One region of the Halomonas sp. PGE1 genome, then DNA from elsewhere that is predicted to be linked to it. Evidence: predicted binding sites of a transcription regulator. Region 1 holds the regulator's gene; each other region holds the start of a gene.
What was found. The regulator FNR, encoded in region 1, switches genes on or off when oxygen is low (the NO sensors DNR and NnrR bind a similar motif). The targets are predictions, from matches to a motif close to TTGATNTANATCAA.

Region 1 (5,815 bases):
CGCCGAGGCGGTGACCACCATCAACGAGCGCCATGCCGACAGCCTGCTGGTGGCGGGTGATGCCGGCCCCGGCATGATCACCAAGACCGACCTGCTCAACGCCCTGGTGGTGGAGGAGCGCGACCGCGACAGTGCCCTGGACGGGATCGGCAGCGCCGAGCTGATCACGGTGGGGCCGGGGCAGTACCTGTTCGAGGCGCTGGTGGTCATGACCCGCCACAAGGTGGAGCGGGTGGTGGTGGTGGAGAAGGGGGCGCCGGTGGGGGTCGTCGAGCTCACCGACGTGCTCAGCTACTTCTCGAGCCGCAGCTACGTGGTCAGCCTGCAGGTCGAGCAGGCCGAGAGCCTCGAGGCCCTGGCCGCCGCCAGTCGCCGCACGCCCGAGCTGGTCAAGGCGCTGATGGCCCAGGGGGTCAAGCTGCGCTTCGCCATGGGCCTGCTGGCGGCGCTCAACGGACGGATCATGCACAAGGCCTGGGGCTTCCTGGTCGACGAACGCTACCACCGCGACAGCTGCCTGATGGTGATGGGCAGCGAGGGGCGCGGCGAGCAGATCCTCAAGACCGACCAGGACAACGGCCTGATCCTGACCGACGATCTGGAATGGCCCAACTGCGCCGAGCAGATGCAGCGGCTCACCGAGACCCTGATCGAGCTGGGCTACCCGCCCTGCCCCGGCAACATCATGGTCTCCAACCCCGAGTGGGTCGGCACCGTGACCCAGTGGCGCGAGCGCATCGCCCGCTGGGCCGAGAAGCGGGACGGCGACAGCCTGATGAAGCTGGCGATCATGCTCGACTCCCATGCGGTGGCCGGCAACCCGGCCCTGCTCGACCGGGTGCGCGACGAGCTGTTCGCGCGCTGCTCCGGCGACGAGCTGCTGCTCTCCTACTTTGCCCGCACCATCCTGCGCTTCTCCACGCCGCTGACCCTGTTCGGCTCGCTCAAGCGGCCCCAGCATGGCATCGACATCAAGAAGGGCGGCATCTTCCCCATCGTTCACGGGGTGCGGGTGATGGCCCTGGAGCGGCGCATCCGGCCGACCTCCACTCTGGAGCGGCTGGACGCCCTGGCGGCGGATGGCCGCCTGGAGCCGCGCTTCGCCGAGGACCTCGGGGAGGCGCTGTCGCTGTTCACCGAGCTGCGCCTCAAGCAGCAGCTCGCCCATCTGGACAGCGGTGGCGAGCGCAAGCCCGACCGCGTGGTGGTGCAGGAGCTCTCCTCGCTGGAGCGCGACCTGCTGCGCGAGGCGCTGCATATCGTCAAGGACTTCAAGCAGCGCCTCTCGCACCGCTTTCATCTGGAGTATTCGTGACGGCCTGAGCTTGCACGAAGGCATGACGATGCACGAAGGAACGACAATCACAACAGGAGACCCCTCATGCTCAAGGTCCTGCGGCGCGCTGCCGACCGAAGACGGCACGCCAACGGCGACTACGCCTGGCTCTTTCACCCCTATACCGGTGACGAGATGGTGGTCATCGATACCGAGACCACCGGGCTCGATACCCGCAGCGCGGAGCTGGTCTCCATCGCCGCCGTCAAGGTGCGTGGCGACCGGGTGCTGACCAGCGAATCCCTGGACCTGCGCCTGGCGCGCCCGGCCTCGCTGTGTGGCGATTCGATCCGCATTCACGGCCTGCGCGGCATCGACCTGGAGGGCGGCATGGCGGTGGACGAGGCGCTGGAGCGCCTGCTCGACTTCGTCGGCAATCGCCCGCTGGTGGGCTGGCAACTGGACTTCGACCTGGCGATCCTCAATCGCGAGCTGCGCCCGCGCGTCGGCTTCGAGCTGCCCAACGCCACCATCGACGTGGCCCAGCACTATCTGCGCCGCCTGCGCCGCCGCCATCCCGAGGTGGAGTCGGCGCCGCGCTTCGAGAAGGTGGCCGAGCTGCTGGACGTGCCGGTGATGGGGCGCCATACGGCGCTGGGGGATGCGGTGACCACGGCGCTGATCTTCCTGCGCCTGGAGCGCGAGGCCAGTGCCCTGCGGGGCGATGCCTGAGGCGTGACGGCGTCGCCTGACGTCGCCGGCGATGGTAGGATGGGCGCCCGTCATTTTTGCCCGCACTGGCAGCGCCGACCGACATGCAAGACGCCGTGATCTTCGACCCCCGCGACACCGACGCCGAGGCCCCCGCCGGGGGCTCCCCGCAGCAGGAGGCCCCCTCGCCGCTCCTCGATGCCCTGGATGCGCGGGGCAGGCGCGAGTTCAACAAGCTCCAGAAGCGCCTGCGCCGCCAGGTCGGTAACGCCATCATCGACTACGGCATGATCCACGAGGGCGACCGAGTGATGGTCTGCCTCTCCGGCGGCAAGGACAGCTACACCCTGCTCTCGATCCTGCGCAGCCTGCAGCGCAACGCCCCGATCGACTTCTCGCTGGTGGCGGTCAACCTCGACCAGAAGCAGCCCGGTTTCCCCGAGCAGGTGCTGCCCGAGTACCTCGAGTCCATCGGCGTCGAGTACCATATCCTCGAGCGCGACACCTACTCGGTGGTCAAGGAGAAGACGCCGGAGGGCAAGACCACCTGCGCGCTCTGCTCGCGGCTGCGCCGCGGCTCCCTCTACGGCTTCGCCGAGGAGATCGGCGCCACCAAGATTGCCCTGGGCCACCATCGCGAGGACATCCTCGAGACGCTGTTCCTCAACCTCTTCTTCGGCGGCAGCCTCAAGGCCATGCCCCCCAAGCTGCTCTCCGACGACGGCAAGAACATCCTGATCCGCCCGCTGGCCTACTGCCGCGAGGCGGATATCGCCGAGTTTGCCCGGCTGATGGCTTTCCCGATCATCCCCTGCAACCTGTGCGGTTCCCAGCCCAACCTGCAGCGCCAGGTGGTCAAGGAGATGCTCGCCGAATGGGAGAAGAAGCACCCCGGGCGCCTGGAGAGCATGTTCAAGGCGGTGACCAACGTGGCACCGTCGCAGCTGGCCGACCGCGAGCTGTTCGACTTCGCCGGGCTCGAGGAGGCGCAGGCGCGGCGGCAGGCCAGCCGCATCGAACTGCTGAACGAGTAGCCCCGACACCGGCGCCAGGGTTCGGGAACTCATGGCTCGACAACCAGAAACCCCCATCGGGCACTCGCCTGATGGGGGTTTCTGTGTGAGGGGTTCAGGCCAGGCGGCCCGGGGCTACTTGGCCCCTTCCTCCTCGGCGACCAGGATCAGTGACTCCAGGTCGAGGATATGCACCTCGCGGCCCGAGACCTCCACCAGGCCCTGGCTCTGGAAGCGGCCCAGGATGCGACTGACGGTCTCCACCGCCAGGCCCAGGTAGTTGCCGATATCGGCCCGGGACATGGAGAGCCGGAAGCTGTAGGGGGAGTAGCCGCGCCGGCGGAAGCGGTCGGAGAGGCTGGTGAAGAAGCTGGCCAGGCGCTGGTCGGCAGTCTTGCGAGAGAGCAGGCGCATCATGCGGCGGTCGTCGCGCAGCTCCTTGCTCATGCTGCGATAGAGCTGGCCGCGTAGCTCGGGCAGGGACTCCGACAGCTGGTCCAGGCGATCGAAGGGGATCTCGCACACGGTGGTGGTCTCCAGGGCCACGACCGTGCCGGGATACTGCTCCTCGTCGATGCCGTCCAGCCCCACCAGTTCGCTGGGCAGGTAGAAGTTGGTTAGCTGGTCGTCGCCGCTGCCCTCGGTGGTCACCTGCTTGAGGCTGCCCGAGCGCACCGCATAGACGCTGGTGAAGGGGCTGTCCTGGCGGAACAGGGTCTCGCCCTTCTTGAGGGGCGCGCGCCGTCGGATGATGGCGTCGAACTGGTCCATGTCCTGAACCTCGAGGGCCAGCGGCAGGCAGAGCGAACTCAGGCTGCAGGTCTGGCAGCGAGTCTCGTGCAGTACAGAGCGCCGCCGTCCGGTCAGGCTATCGGGCATGGCCGCCTCCTCCTTGATCATGATCATGTCGACCATTATGGAGGAAACTTCGGGCAGGGCAAACCACCTCCAAGGAGGTAGGCCCGCCCGGCCTGGCTTACGCCACCGGGGTGGCCTGGGGATCGAAGGCGGCGAGCAGGTGGGTCAGGCCCCAGAGCCCGTCGGGGGTTACCCGCAGGCACTGGCCGTGGCGCTCGAGCAGCCCCGCCCGGCAGAAGGGGGCGAGGCGCTCGAGGGCACCGGCCAGGGCCGCGCCGGCGTCGAGCCCATGGGCCTGCGAGAGTGCGGCCAGATCCAGCTCGCGGCGACAGGCGAGCGCCTCGATGGCATCCCGGTGCAGGCGTTCGACCGCGTCCAGCCGGTAGCCGGCGCTGGCGGGCAGCTGGCTGGCGTCCAGCGCCGCCTCGTAGTCGGCCAGGCTCAGGGCGTTGCGGGCCAGGGTATCGCCGACCCGGCTGAGGGCGGCGACCCCGAGGCCGAGCTGGTCGCCGGGCGGGTAGTGGGTGTAGCCCTGCAGGCCGCGGGCCAGGCGACCCTCCCCCAGGGCCTGGGCCAGGCTGTCATCGGGGCGGGCAAACTGGCCGAGCCCGATGTGCACGTAGCCGGCGTCATCTAGCCGCTCGCGAGCCGCCTCGAGGATCGCCAGCCGGGTGGCGGCGTCGGGCAGATCCTCGGCGTCGATCTCGCGCTGGGGGCGGTAGCGCTCCGGCAGGTGGGCGTAGCGGCGCAGGGTGATGCGCGCCGGGGTCATGGCGATCACCTGCTCCACGGTTTCGCCGAAGCCCCGGGGGGTCTGCAGCGGCAGGCCCACGATCAGGTCGAGGTTGAGGGAGTGGAAGCCGAGGCGTTCGGCCTCGTCCACCAGGGACTCGGTCAGCACCCGGGGCTGGACCCGGTTGATCGCCTTCTGGACGCGCAGGTCGAGCTCCTGGACGCCGAGGCTCAGGCGGTTGAAGCCCAGCGCCTGAAGGTGGCGCAGGGTGAAGACATCGGCCTCGCGGGGGTCGATCTCGATGCTGAAGTCGCGCCCTCGGGCGCCGGACAGCCCGAAGCGGGCGTCGAGGCGGTCGAACAGGTCGCCCATCTGGTCCAGCGAGAGGAAGGCGGGGGCACCGCCGCCCCAGTGCAGGCGCTGCACGGCCGGGAGGCGGCCCAGCAGGCGGCTCACCAGCACCATCTCGCGGTCGAGCCGCGTGAGGTAGGGCTCGGCCTGGCGGCTGTCCCGTGAGGGCACCCGCTGGGAGGCGCAGAAGCGACAGGCCTGCCGGCAGAAGGGCAGGCGCACGTGCAGCGCCAGCGGCGCGCCGGGGGAGCGCTCGGCCAGGGCCCGGGTCAGCGCCGCGGGGCCGTCCCCCGTCGCCAGGCGGGCGGCGTCGGGGTAGGTGAGGTAGTGCGATCCGTCGTGGTCATGGTACTGCATCGAGGGCCTGCCTCCGGCAGTCCAGGATGGCCCGGCGCGATCGTTGCGTTTCGCCTGAACGGGCATGACGGCGCTCCCGGCTATGGATGTGCTCTCCATGCTAGGGCGGCTAGACGCCGGCGGCGTTGAGCTGCGTCAATCCGGCGTGGAATAGTGCCGAATCAGCCGTGACCCTGAGCGGGCAGCATCAGCCACAGCTGCCACAGGGCGAAGGCGATGATCGACAGCGCGGCGATGCTGCGGGTGGCCCGGTGGCGAATCAGCCCCCCCAGCTGGCGCGCCGCCAGGCCGGTGGCGAGCAGCGCCGGCAGGGTGCCGAGGCCGAAGGCGCCCATCAGGGCGGCGCCCTTGAGGGGGTCGGCCGTGGCTAGGCTCCAGGCCAGCATCGAGTAGACCAGCCCGCAGGGGAGCCAGCCCCAGACCGCACCCAGCGCCACGGCCTGGGGGACCCTCACCACCGGCATCAGCCGCCTGCCCACCGGCTCCAGGTGGCGCCACAGGCGCTTGCCCGCGGCC
Region 2 (5,815 bases), 1.3 Mb from region 1:
CACCGGCGGTCGAGCTCGATGGGGTCACCCTGCGCTATCCCGGTGCCCTGGCGCCGGCCCTGCAGGCGCTGACGCTGACGCTGGCCCCCGGCGAGCGGCTGGCGCTGTGCGGGGCGTCCGGGGCTGGCAAGACCAGCGTGGTGGAGCTGCTGCTGCGCCAGCTGACACCCCAGGCCGGTGCTCTGCGGCTTGGGGGCGTGGTCCTCGCGGACTGGCCAGAGGCGGCGCTGCGCCGGCGGGTCGCCGCCCTGACCCAGCGCATCGATCTGCTCGATGACAGCCTGGCCGCCAACCTGCGCCTGGCCGCCCCCGAGGCCGACGACGATGCCCTGTGGCGCGCGCTGGCCTGGGTGGGCCTCGAGGCCTGGGTCCGAGGCCTTGCCGAGGGGCTCGACACCCGGGTGGGCGAGGGCGGCCAGCGCCTCTCGGGGGGGCAGGCGCGCCGCCTGGCGCTGGCACGCCTACACCTGCGCGACCCGTCGCTGGTGATTCTCGATGAACCCTTCGCGGGCCTGGATGCCGATACCGCCACGGCACTCGCGGCACGGCTCGACGCCTGGCTTGCCGGGCGCAGCGTGCTCTACCTGGTGCACCAGCTCGACGGCGGTCCCTTCCAGCCGCCGGGCATCGATCGGACGCTGACGCTGGTCGAGGGGCAGCTGGCGAGTGAGGGCGCGGGGAGACCGCCACCGGTACCTGGGGCGGGATAGCGGGCGTGGAAACTCAGGCTTTGCGCAGAGTCGGTGTCTATATCAGGATGAGAGCAACGCCCCCGGACGAGACGAGCCATGCATGACTTCCTCAAGCGGCTGCCCAAGGTCGAGCTGCACCTGCACATCGAAGGTTCCCTGGAACCCGAGCTGATGTTCGCCCTCGCCGAGCGCAACGGCGTCGCGCTGCCCTACGCCTCGGTGGAGGAGGCCCGGGCTGCCTATGACTTCACCGACCTGCAGTCCTTCCTCGACCTCTACTACCAGGGCATGAGCGTGCTGCGCACCGCCGAGGACTTCCACGACCTGGCCATGGACTACTTCCGGCGCGCCCACGCCGAGGGGGTGGTGCATGTGGAGATGCACTTCGACCCCCAGGCTCATCGGGTGCGCGGCATCGAGCTGCCCGTGGTGATGGAAGGGCTCTCCCTGGCCCGGCGCCATGCCGAGCGGGAGCTGGGCCTCTCCACGGCGCTGATCATGGCCTTCCTGCGCGACCGCGATGCCAGCGAGGCGATGGCGGTGCTGGAAGAGGCTGCCCCTTACTGGGAGATGCTCGATGCCGTGGGGCTGGACAGCGCCGAGCGCGGCAACCCGCCCTCGAAGTTCACCGAGGTGTTCGAGCGGGCGGCGCGGCTGGGGATTCCGCGAGTGGCGCATGCCGGGGAGGAGGGGCCGCCCGAGTACATCCGCGAGGCACTGGATCTGCTCGACGTCTGCCGCATCGACCACGGGGTGCGCTGCCTGGAGGACCCCGAGCTGGTGGCGCGGCTGCGCGACGAGGGCGTGGTGCTCACCGTCTGCCCGCTCTCCAACGTGCGTCTCAAGGTGGTGGAGCGACTCGAGGCGCATCCGCTGCCGCAGCTGCTGGAGGCAGGCTTGAGGATCACCCTCAACTCCGACGACCCGGCCTACTTCGGCGGCGGGATGCTCGACAACTACCTGGCCTGCCAGCGCGCCTTCGGCTGGGACGAGGCCACCTTCATCCAACTGGCGGGCACCGCCATCGAGGCCGCCTTCGTCAGCGACCAGCGCCGTCTGGCGCTCCGTCGCCGGCTCGCCGATAGCGTGTGACGCCATTCGGGGCCCACAACGAACCGCCCCCCGGCGAGCCGGGGGGCGGTGCTGTCATGCTCCTGCGGTCAGGCGCTGTGGTTACGGCAGGGCCGGTATCTCGAGGGCGGGCATCTCGCCGGTCAGGGTGTGCAGGAAGGCGGTGATGTCGGCGATGGTCTGCTCCTCGAACTCGCGACCCAACATCTCGCTGCCCATGATGGCCACGGCCTCCTCCAGGGTCTCGGTGGCGCCGTTGTTCATGTAGGGGTAGGTCACGCCCACATTGCGCAGGGTCGGGGTGCGGAAGCGGTACATGTCCGCCTCGTTGCCGGTGACCTCGTAGCGGCCCACGTCGGTAGAGCCCGGCACCTGGATGCGGTGGAAGTTGCTGTCGGTCAGCGCCGGGCCGCTGTGGCAGGCGATGCAGCCGTTGTCCACGAAGGCCACCATGCCGTCCTTCTCCTGCTGGTTCAGGGCGCCGATGTCGCCGCGCAGGTAGCGGTCGAAGGGGGAGTTCGGGGTGTTCAGGGTGCGCTGGAAGCTGGCGAGTGCCTGGGCCAGGTTGTCGGCGTTGATCGGATCATCGTCGCCCGGGAAGGCTTCGGCGAACTTCTCCTGGTAGAGGTCAAACTCGGTCAGACGCTCCAGGGCGCTGTCCAGGTCCATGGCCATCTCGACGTCGGCCTCGATGGGGCCGAGGGCCTGGCCTTCCAGATCGGGCTCGCGGCCATCCCAGAACTGGGAGCCCAGGAAGCCGGAGTTCAGCACGGTGGGGGTGTTGCGCTCACCGATCTGGCCGTCATGGCCGGTGGCGCGGGGAATGCGGTCCGCCCAGCCCAGCGCCGGGTTGTGGCAGGTGGCACAGCTGATCACGCCGCTGGAGGAGATCCGCGGCTCGAAGAACAGGAACTTGCCGAGCTCGACCTTCTCCGGAGTCAGTGAGTTAGCGGCCGGAATCGGCGGGAAGTGGGGCAGCGGTTCGAAGCGGTTGCGGTAGTCGCCGAGACCGTCGTCGGCCATGGCCGGTGCGGCGATGGCGATAGCGGAGCCCATGGCGATGGCCGAGGCCAGCAGGCGTTGTTTGATCATGGTCGTTCCCCTCGTGGTGATGAGCCGGGTCAGTCGCATTGGCTAACTTGCGCTTAACCTTCTGTAGGCACAGTGCGTTACTGCATCTCGCTAATCAACCCAGTAAAACCGTCGGAAAACGACCAACCTTGAGCCACGTCAAGTTTTGACAATGGTTCACCTTGCTGGCTGGACGCCTCCCGGCTTTTTCGGGAAGCTGTGAGCTTTCTCGACCCTGCGGAGGAGGTCACCGGCCATGACCCGCTATCGCTATCCCGCCATTCCCGAGTCCGAGGTGACGCCCCGCGAGCTCTTCGAGCGGAGGCGCCGCTTTCTCAAGGGCACGCTCCGGGGCGGGGCGGCCCTGGGCGCGGCCGCCCTGGCCCCGGGGTTGCTGTTCTCGCCTGCCGCCCACGCCTGGCGCGAGGGACTCGAAGCGCGCCTCGAGGGAGAGCTGCCGAGCCAGGCGCTCGCCGGCGATGAGTCGCTGACCGAGTTCCGCGACGCCACCACCTACAACAACTTCTACGAGTTCGGCACCCGCAAGAGCGACCCGGAGGTCTACGCCCACCGGCTTGTCACCGATCCCTGGTCGGTCACCATCGAGGGCGAGGTGGAGAAGCCCGGCACCTTCGCCCTGGAGGATATCCTCGCCGACCAGAAGCTGGAGGAGCGCATCTACCGGCTGCGCTGCGTGGAGGCCTGGTCCATGGTAATTCCCTGGATCGGCTTCCCGCTGGCCGAGCTGCTCAAGCGCCATGCGCCCACCTCGCGGGCGAAGTACGTGGTCTTCGAGTCGATCCTCGACCCCGACAACCTGCGCGGTCAGCGCCGCTCCATCATCGAGTGGCCCTACCGGGAGGCGCTGCGCATCGACGAGGCGATGCACCCGCTGACGCTGATGGCGGTGGGCATGTACGGCGAGGTGATGCCCAACCAGAACGGTGCGCCGATCCGGCTGGTGGTGCCTTGGAAGTACGGCTTCAAGAGCATCAAGTCGGTGGTGAAGATACGCCTGGTGGAGGAGCAGCCCACCACCTCCTGGATCGACCAGAACCCGGAAGAGTACGGCTTCTACGCCAATGTGAATCCCGAGGTGGACCATCCACGCTGGTCCCAGGCCCGCGAACGGCGCATCGGCGAGAGCGGTCGTCGAGAGACGCTGATGTTCAACGGTTACGCCGACGAGGTCGCCGAGCTCTACGCCGGCATGGACCTGAACAAGTACTTCTGACTCCAGGGAAACCCGATGCTGGATGCGTCACAGCGAATCCTCGCCTTCCGCCTGCTGGTGCTGGCCGCCGGTACCTTGCCCGCGGTGTGGCTGGCCTGGCAGTGGTTCTTCGGCGACCTGGGGGCGGTGCCCGCCGAGGCGGTGGTCCACTTCACCGGCCGCACCGGCCTGACCCTGCTGGTGGCGACCATCGCCTTCAGCCCGGCCTTTCGCTTCACCGGCTGGATCGGCTTCATGATCGCCCGCCGGCAGATCGGCCTGTGGGCCTTCGTCTGGCTGGTGGCTCACATGCTGGCCTGGATGGGCCTCGACCAGTACTGGGACTGGCCCTGGATCCGTCGCGAGATGGTAGAGCTGCCCTACATCCGTTATGGCGCCGCGGCGCTGTTGCTGCTGGTACCGCTGGCGCTCACCTCCTTCCGCTACACGCAGAAGGCCATGGGCTACACTGCCTGGCACTGGCTCCACCGCCTGGTCTATGTGTCCGCGGCCCTGGGGGTGGTGCACCTGTGGGTCCTTACCCGCGCCGACTACCTGATGGCCACGAGCTTCGCGGTCGCCGTGGCGGCCCTGGCGCTGTTCCGGGTGGTGGATGCGTTGATCGGGAGACGATCACAATGAACAGTCATAGTCGCTGGGGAGTGGGGCTTTGCTCGGTGCTGATGCTGTCCGGGGCCGCCTTCGCCGAGAAGAACGACGAGGCGATGATCGACCTGGCCTGGGAGAGCGGCTGCTTCAACTGCCACGACCTGGACAAGCCCCTGCGGGGGCCGGCCTGGCGCGACGTGGCCGAGCGCTATCGGGACGACGACGAGGCGCTCTCGCGTCTGGTAGTCACGGTGCGCGACGGCGGCAGCGGCAACTGGGGCGAGGAGCGCATGACCCCCAACCGCCGCGTCGCCGAGGAGGAGATCGAGCGCCTGGTGAGCTGGCTGCTCAGCCTCGACGCCCGCGAGGACTAGGAGCCCCGCCTCGACCCCGCCGGGAGCGGGAGCGGGGGCGAGGCCACGGCCTGTCGTGTGTCGGCCTAGTGGGTCGTGGCGAGCATCACCACGCTCAGCGCCGCCGAGATCCACATGGCGGGGCGGATCGCCTGCATCCGGCCGGTGAACACTTTGATCAGCACGAAGCTGAGGAAGCCGAAGGCGATCCCCAGGGTGATCGAGTAGGTCAGCGGCATCAGGATGATCGCCAGGAAGGCCGGGAAGGCCTCGTCATAGCGATTCCAGTCGATCTTGCCGATGGGCGAGAGCATGAAGAGCCCCACCAGCACCAGGGCCGGCGCCGTGGCGATGCTCGGCACCAGCGAGAGCAGCGGCGAGAGGAACAGGAAGGGCAGGAAGAGCAGGGCGATCACCACCGCCACCAGCCCCGTGCGCCCGCCCTGGGCCACGCCCGCGCCGGATTCGATGAAGGTCTGGGCCGCACTGGTGCCCAGCGGTGCGGCGATCATCGAGGCGAAGGCGTCCACCGTCATGGAGCGCTTGAGGTTGCGGGGGTTGCCGTCCTTGTCCTTGAGGTCCGCCGACTCCGACAGCGCCATGAAGCAGGAGAGCGCATCGAAGAAGTTGGTGAAGAGCATCACGAAGATGAAGGGCAGGTAGGCGACCTTGAGGGCGCCCCAGATGTCCACCTGCATCACCGCGCTGAAGTCGGGCCAGGCGGCCAGCCCGCTCCACTCCACCATCACCTCGCCGCCCCACAGGCGCCCCATGGGCGTGGCCAGCAGGGTGGTGAGCGCGATCCC
Region 3 (5,815 bases), 770 kb from region 1:
TACAACGGCAGCCTGGGCCAGACCTGGTACCCGGAGCGGGTGATGCGCGCCTGGCAGCGCCACTGGCGCGGGCCCGCGGAGAACGGACGGGTCACCGTGCAGCGCTGACGCTGCAACGCCCCCGCAGCAAGGAACCAAGGAAGGAGTCACCATGGCGCCGCAGGAACGCGACCCCACCCCACCCTCACCGGTCAGCGTCATTGCGCAGGACTACCGCCGCCTGCGGCGTGGCCTGGCGCTGCTGCTGAGCCTCGCGGTGATCTTCATCGTCGGCATCCTGCTGCTGGCGGCCGGCGAGCAGAACCGCCAGCAGGCCCGCCACACCGAACAGCAGATCGCCGTCCAGCTTTCCCAGATTCACCAGCGCCTGGCCGGCGTGGTGATGGACTATGCCGTCTGGGATCTCAACCACCTGGCGATCCACCGGCCCGAGGGGCCGGACCTCGACTGGCTCGAGGTCGAGATGGGCACCAATCTCCATGACAACCTGGGCATCGACCTGGCGTTGATCGTCGCTCCGGACGGCGAGGTGGTGTGGGAAGTGCGCGAGGGCGAGATCCTCCCACCGCGTCGGCGCAGCCAGCGACTGCCCGTCATACCGCCCGACCAGGCGGCGGCGACCACCTTCCTGAGGCTGGACGACGAGCTGCTGATGATGGCTGCCGCCCCGATCCAGCCGGAGAGCCCGCACCACCCTGCCGCTTCCGCCCCCCACCAGCTGCTGTTTGCCTATCGCCTGGGGCAAGGCCCCCTGGCTCAGCTGCGCGCCACCTCGGGGCTTGCGGACCTCCGCCTGCTGGACGCCCCCGCCGCCGAGGGCGGGGGGCTGGCGCTGCACGGCCCCGGGGAGACCCCCGAGGCCTGGCTGGCCTGGACCCCGGCGACCCCGGGCACCCTGATGGTGCGCCGCTCGCTCCCCTGGCTGATCATGACCCTGCTGGGGCTCGGCATCCTCGGCACCGGGCTCTTTCGTCACCTGGGCCGCCAGGCCGAGGCGAGCCTGTCCACCATCGCCGAGTTGCGCCAGACCCATGCCCGGCTCGCCGACCAGCAGCGTGCCTGGCACGGCCTGCGCGACATGCAGCTGGAAGAGGTGAGCGAGGAGGCTTTCATCGAGGCCCTGCTGGCCCGCAGTGCCGAGCTGCTCGATGTGGATGACGTCAACCTCTGGGTGATGGAGGGAGAGCGGCTGGTCTGCGCCGCCAGCCTTCGCAAGCCGGAACTGGTCGGCCAGAGCCAGGGGGGACACCGACTGCAGACGTACCTGGCGCAACTGCGCCACCATCCGGCGCTGGTGACCGACGACGCCCAGAACGACCCGCGCCTCGTCGACCTGGCACCCTATCTGAGGCAGCAGAAGATCACTTCGCTGCTCGATATCGGTCTCTTTCTGGCCGGCGAACTGCGCGGGGTGCTCTGCTGCGAGGATCACCGCTCACGCCGCTGGCGCGACGACGAGGTCAACGCCCTGATGGGCCTGACGGGACTGCTCACCCAGTTCGCCGAGTCCCTGCGGCGCCGCGAGGTGGAGCTGAGCCTGGACCGCCAGCTGAACCATGACGAGGTCAGCGGCCTGCCGACCCTGCGCGGCCTCGACGAGACGATCTCCCCCCTGCTGGAGCAGGGTGAGTGCCAGGTTGGCATCCTGCACCTCAAGGGGCTGACCCAGATCAATGACACCCTGGGCACCGCCATGGGCGATGCCGCCTTCCACGCCGTGGGGCGCCTACTGAGCCGTCGCCTGGCGGCCCCCGCCCTCGCCGGAAGCGCCGCTCGGCTGCCCGCCAACCGCATCCTGCTGCTGCTGCCCGGCGCCGACTCCTCGCTGCGCCAGCAGGCTCTGGAGGACCTGCTCGAGGAGCTCGATGGACGGGAGTGGCTGGGCGCTCAGCAGGCGGCCAGCCTGCGCTTCACCCTGGGCCTGGCCAGCTGCCCCCGGGACGGCCACGACATCCACCGGCTGCTGCAGCGGGCCGAGCTGGCCCTGGACACGGCCCGGGATATGCCGGTACACCACCTGGCCCGTTACGAGCCCGCCATGGGGGAGTGGCAGGCCCGTGTCAGCCGACTCGAGCGGGAGCTGCGCGAGGCACTGACGCGTCGCGAATTCCGCCTCCACCTGCAGCCGCAGTTCGACGCGGCCGGGCGGCTGCACGGCGCCGAGGCGCTGCTGCGCTGGGAGCACCCCGAGCGGGGGCTGCTGGCGCCGGGGGCGTTCATCGCAGAGGCCGAGCACAGCGGGCTGATTCGTCCCATCGGCAAGTGGGTCCTCGACGAGGCCCTTGGGCTATTGGCCGGCCCGCTGCGCGACAGCGACATGGTGGTGGCGGTCAACGTCTCGGTGCAGCAGCTGCGCGACGAGGCCTTCACGCAACAGCTGTCCGAGGCCCTCGCGAGCCGCGCTGTACCGGCGTGCCGGCTGGTGCTCGAGGTGGTGGAGTCGATGCTGGTCACCCCGGAGATCCGCCGGCGCCTGGAGTCGCTGCAGGCGCTGGGGGTGTCCATCGCGCTGGACGACTTCGGCACTGGCTACTCCTCGCTGCGCTACCTCCAGCAGCTGCGCGTCCATGAGATCAAGCTGGATCGCGCCTTCATCGAGCCGCTGAAGCACGCCGACGACGCGCCCCTGGCGCGCTCGATCATCGCCATGGCCCAGGCCCTGGAGCTGCAGCTGGTGGCCGAGGGGGTGGAGACCGAGGCCCAGGCCGATTTCCTGCGTCGCCATGGGGTGACGCTGATGCAGGGCTACCTGCTGGCCCGACCGGAGCCGGTGGAGGCCTTCCTGGCAAGGGTCAAGGGCAGTCGCTGACCGCGCCGGCCGGGCTCACCAGCCCGGCGGCGGCGAGCCCCGCCAGCAGGGCCTGGACATCCTCGAGCACCCCGGCCCACGGCAGCCCGAAGTGCCCGCCCAGCAGCTCCGCCAGCTCTTCGGGGCTCAGGGGTTCATGGCGCAGCAGCTGCCAGATCAGCCGGCCGGTGGGGTTGAGCCGGTGGATCGCCCCACTGGCCACCTCCACCAGGAAGAGTTCGTCGTCCAGCGGATAGTCGAGGACGCTCTGCTCGGGCGCCCAGGGGCCATCCGGCAGGGCCCCCGTCGACAGCGTCGGGCGCGCCACCAGACTGGCCGCCGGCAGCGCTGCCGGCAGCGCTGCCGGCAGTGGCCCGCTCAGGGCCTCACCCAGGGCCCTGGCCGCCGCCAGCGGCTCCGAATAGCGCAGCAGCAGGCAGGGAACCTGCCCCATCAGCGGCAGGAAGCGCTCCATCAGGGCCTCGCTCGCGACCTCAGGGGCAAAGTTCTCGCATAGCAGCTGCAGCAGCCCCTCTCCCGGCGCCAGCCGGCTGAGCGCCGGGGCCACGGCCCCCTCGTCCCGCGCCAGCAGCACCACGGCACCCAGCGGGCGAACCTCGCCGTGGGACGCCAACCGACCACGCGGCGGCACCACGTAGCGGTAGCGCCTGTCGGCAGGCCCGGCATGGCGCTCGGCGTAGTCGAGGAAGCCGGGGGCGAAGCTCTCCGGCAACGGCAGGCGCAGGCGGGGAACGATGCCCAGCGCCATGCCCTCGCCCTCTGGCGTCAGGGCCAGCACATCATCACCGAACACCCGGAAGCCCGCGGCGGCGAAGGCGGCCGTCAGGGTGCTCTTGCCCGCTCGGTGGGAGGCCGGAAAGATCACCAGGCGCCCGTCGACCTCCACCGAACCGCCATGCAGCCCGATGCTGTCGGGGTGGCGGTCGAAGTATTCGCCGACCAGGTCGGCAATCAGGCTGCAGGCGGCCTCGGTGGGGGTGGAGAGAAAGAGACCCTCCGGCAGGGCCGGCGAGTGCTGGCGGTAGCCCCGCCCCTCGCGACCAAGCCGGATCGGCGGGGCCGCCCCCTCGGCCTCGACCACCTCGACAGGCCATCCCGCCATCGCCGCCCGCAGGGCATCGAGCACTTCGGGACAGTCGCTCAGACGCAGCACCCGGCCGAGGCTGGCCAGGCACAGGTCACATGACGCAGCGGCCCTCACCATCGGGGGGGGACGGAGACGATCAGTCGGATCCCGCTGCGCTCATCGTCGCGGCGATAATCGCGATCGCGATAGACGCCATCGCGGCGGTCGCGACGATAGCCGCCGCTGGGTCGTGAATAGCTCGGGCGGGAATAGCCTGGGCGGCTGAAGCTCGGGCGGGAGTAGCCGGGACGGCTGAAGCTGGGACGGGAGCGTCGGGAGTGCTGGGCCTGTGCCTGGCCGAGGCTGAAGAGGGTCGGGGCGACGTAGGCGCCGGCGATCCCGATGCCCAGGGTCGCCAGCAGCCGGCGTCGGCTCTGGCGCTTGCGCTCGTTCGGGCTCTCGGTGTCACGCTGGGCGGTCATGGCGGGCTCTCCGGATTATCGAACAGCGTTCATTCTAGCGCTGCCCAGACCCGCTTCACCAGCCGACCAGGGAGACCTGGCGATGATCGCGGCCGGGTTCCGCGAAGCCTGCACATTCTGCCCGGCGCCGTCGGTCAAAAACGACAGGCGAAAAAAAGCCGACCCAAGTGGGTCGGCTACAGGGGGGATGACTCCCCCCTCCCCTGACGACTCTTGATGCAGCTGGCTTCAGTGCTTCTTCTTGCGATGATCCCGCACGATGAAGGTAATCCAGCCACCCATGAAAGCGATCATCATCGCGACGGTGACCAACCCGAAGATTACGGCGTCATCCAGATACATGTGCGTGTCCTCCCGTCTCGATGTGTTGAGAGGACTTTAGCCCGGGGAGGCGGGAAAAAACCTGATCTGCATCAAATTCGACTCCGCCGCCCCGCGGGGGCGGGACGAATATTGATGCAGGTCAGTTTTCACAGCACCTTCTTGTCTTCCACGCTGGCGTGATCGGTGCCGGGCGGCAGCGGATGGCCCTTGGCAAGCTCCGCGCGAGTGGCGTCGCGCACCCCGAGCACCTCCAGCCGATAGCGCAGGGTCCGGCCCGCCAGCGGATGGTTGGTGTCGATCAGCACGCTGTCATCGCGCACCTCCAGCACCGTGACCACCTGGGGGCCGGCTTCGCCGGGGGTCTGGAAGCGCATGCCCGACGCCAGATCGCTCACCGGGAAGGCGCCGCGGCCGACCTCGCGCACCAGCGCCTCGTTGCGCAGCCCGTAGGCCTCCGCCGGCATCAGGGTCACGCTGAGGTCGGCGCCCGCGGCCTGGCCCTCCAGGGCACGCTCCAGCCCCTCGACGATATTGTGGTGGCCGTGGAGGTACTCCAGGGGCTGCTGGCGGGCACGGGAGTCATCCAGCAGCGCGCCGTCGGCGGTATCGGTCAGGACATAGTGCAGGGTCACGACCCGCTGGGGGGCGATCGTCATGGCAGTCTCCTCGGACAGGAACAGGGGGGCGTTATGGCTCAGCTGCGGCGCAGCTGGGCCACCGGCACCTCCAGGCGCTGCTGGCGGTGCAGCAGGTTGAGCAGCACGATGGCGCGCTCCTCCCCCTTGTGGCTGGCAAAGACCGCCTGCAGGTCCTTGAAGGGCCCCTCGGTGATGGTGACCGGCTCGCCGGTGCGGAAGTAGAGGTTGACGGTGGCGTCGTCGCGCTCGCTGCCGTGCTCGCGCAGGGTGGTGATCAGCGCATCGCTCACCGCCACCGGCATGTCCCCGAAGCCGACCAGCTTCAGCACGCCGCGGGTCGAGCGGATCGGGCGCCAGTTGCTGACCAGCCGATCGAGGTGAATGAACAGGTAGTAGGGGAACAGCGGCTCGCTGACCCACTCGAGCTTGCCGCGGCGCTTCTTCTGCACCTCGAGCACCGGGTGGAACACCTCGTAGCCCTGGTTGGCCAGGTGCT

Region 2: the regulator FNR is predicted to act here: its motif matches at 2,984-2,997, upstream of HIR79_RS11390 (cytochrome-c peroxidase).
Region 3: the regulator FNR is predicted to act here: its motif matches at 4,761-4,774, upstream of ccoM (cytochrome c oxidase subunit CcoM).

Annotation. Positions count from the first base shown of each region.
Region 1 is NZ_CP053032.1:1,102,868-1,108,682, forward strand. Features, by position in the region: gene HIR79_RS05225 (putative nucleotidyltransferase substrate binding domain-containing protein) at 1-1,315, shown strand, start outside; gene HIR79_RS05230 (3'-5' exonuclease) at 1,382-2,008, shown strand; gene ttcA (tRNA 2-thiocytidine(32) synthetase TtcA) at 2,092-3,021, shown strand; gene fnr (fumarate/nitrate reduction transcriptional regulator Fnr) at 3,136-3,879, opposite strand; gene hemN (oxygen-independent coproporphyrinogen III oxidase) at 3,977-5,299, opposite strand; gene HIR79_RS05250 (sulfite exporter TauE/SafE family protein) at 5,461-5,815, opposite strand, start outside.
Region 2 is NZ_CP053032.1:2,397,989-2,403,803, reverse strand. Features, by position in the region: gene cydC (thiol reductant ABC exporter subunit CydC) at 1-710, shown strand, start outside; gene HIR79_RS11395 (adenosine deaminase) at 789-1,784, shown strand; gene HIR79_RS11390 (cytochrome-c peroxidase) at 1,866-2,855, opposite strand; gene msrP (protein-methionine-sulfoxide reductase catalytic subunit MsrP) at 3,091-4,068, shown strand; gene msrQ (protein-methionine-sulfoxide reductase heme-binding subunit MsrQ) at 4,084-4,689, shown strand; gene HIR79_RS11375 (c-type cytochrome) at 4,686-5,030, shown strand; gene HIR79_RS11370 (NCS2 family permease) at 5,096-5,815, opposite strand, start outside.
Region 3 is NZ_CP053032.1:1,868,877-1,874,691, reverse strand. Features, by position in the region: gene HIR79_RS08840 (lytic transglycosylase domain-containing protein) at 1-108, shown strand, start outside; gene HIR79_RS08835 (bifunctional diguanylate cyclase/phosphodiesterase) at 152-2,809, shown strand; gene HIR79_RS08830 (PqqD family protein) at 2,793-4,013, opposite strand; gene HIR79_RS08825 (hypothetical protein) at 4,007-4,357, opposite strand; gene ccoM (cytochrome c oxidase subunit CcoM) at 4,586-4,699, opposite strand; gene HIR79_RS08820 (FKBP-type peptidyl-prolyl cis-trans isomerase) at 4,828-5,337, opposite strand; gene rfaH (transcription/translation regulatory transformer protein RfaH) at 5,376-5,815, opposite strand, start outside.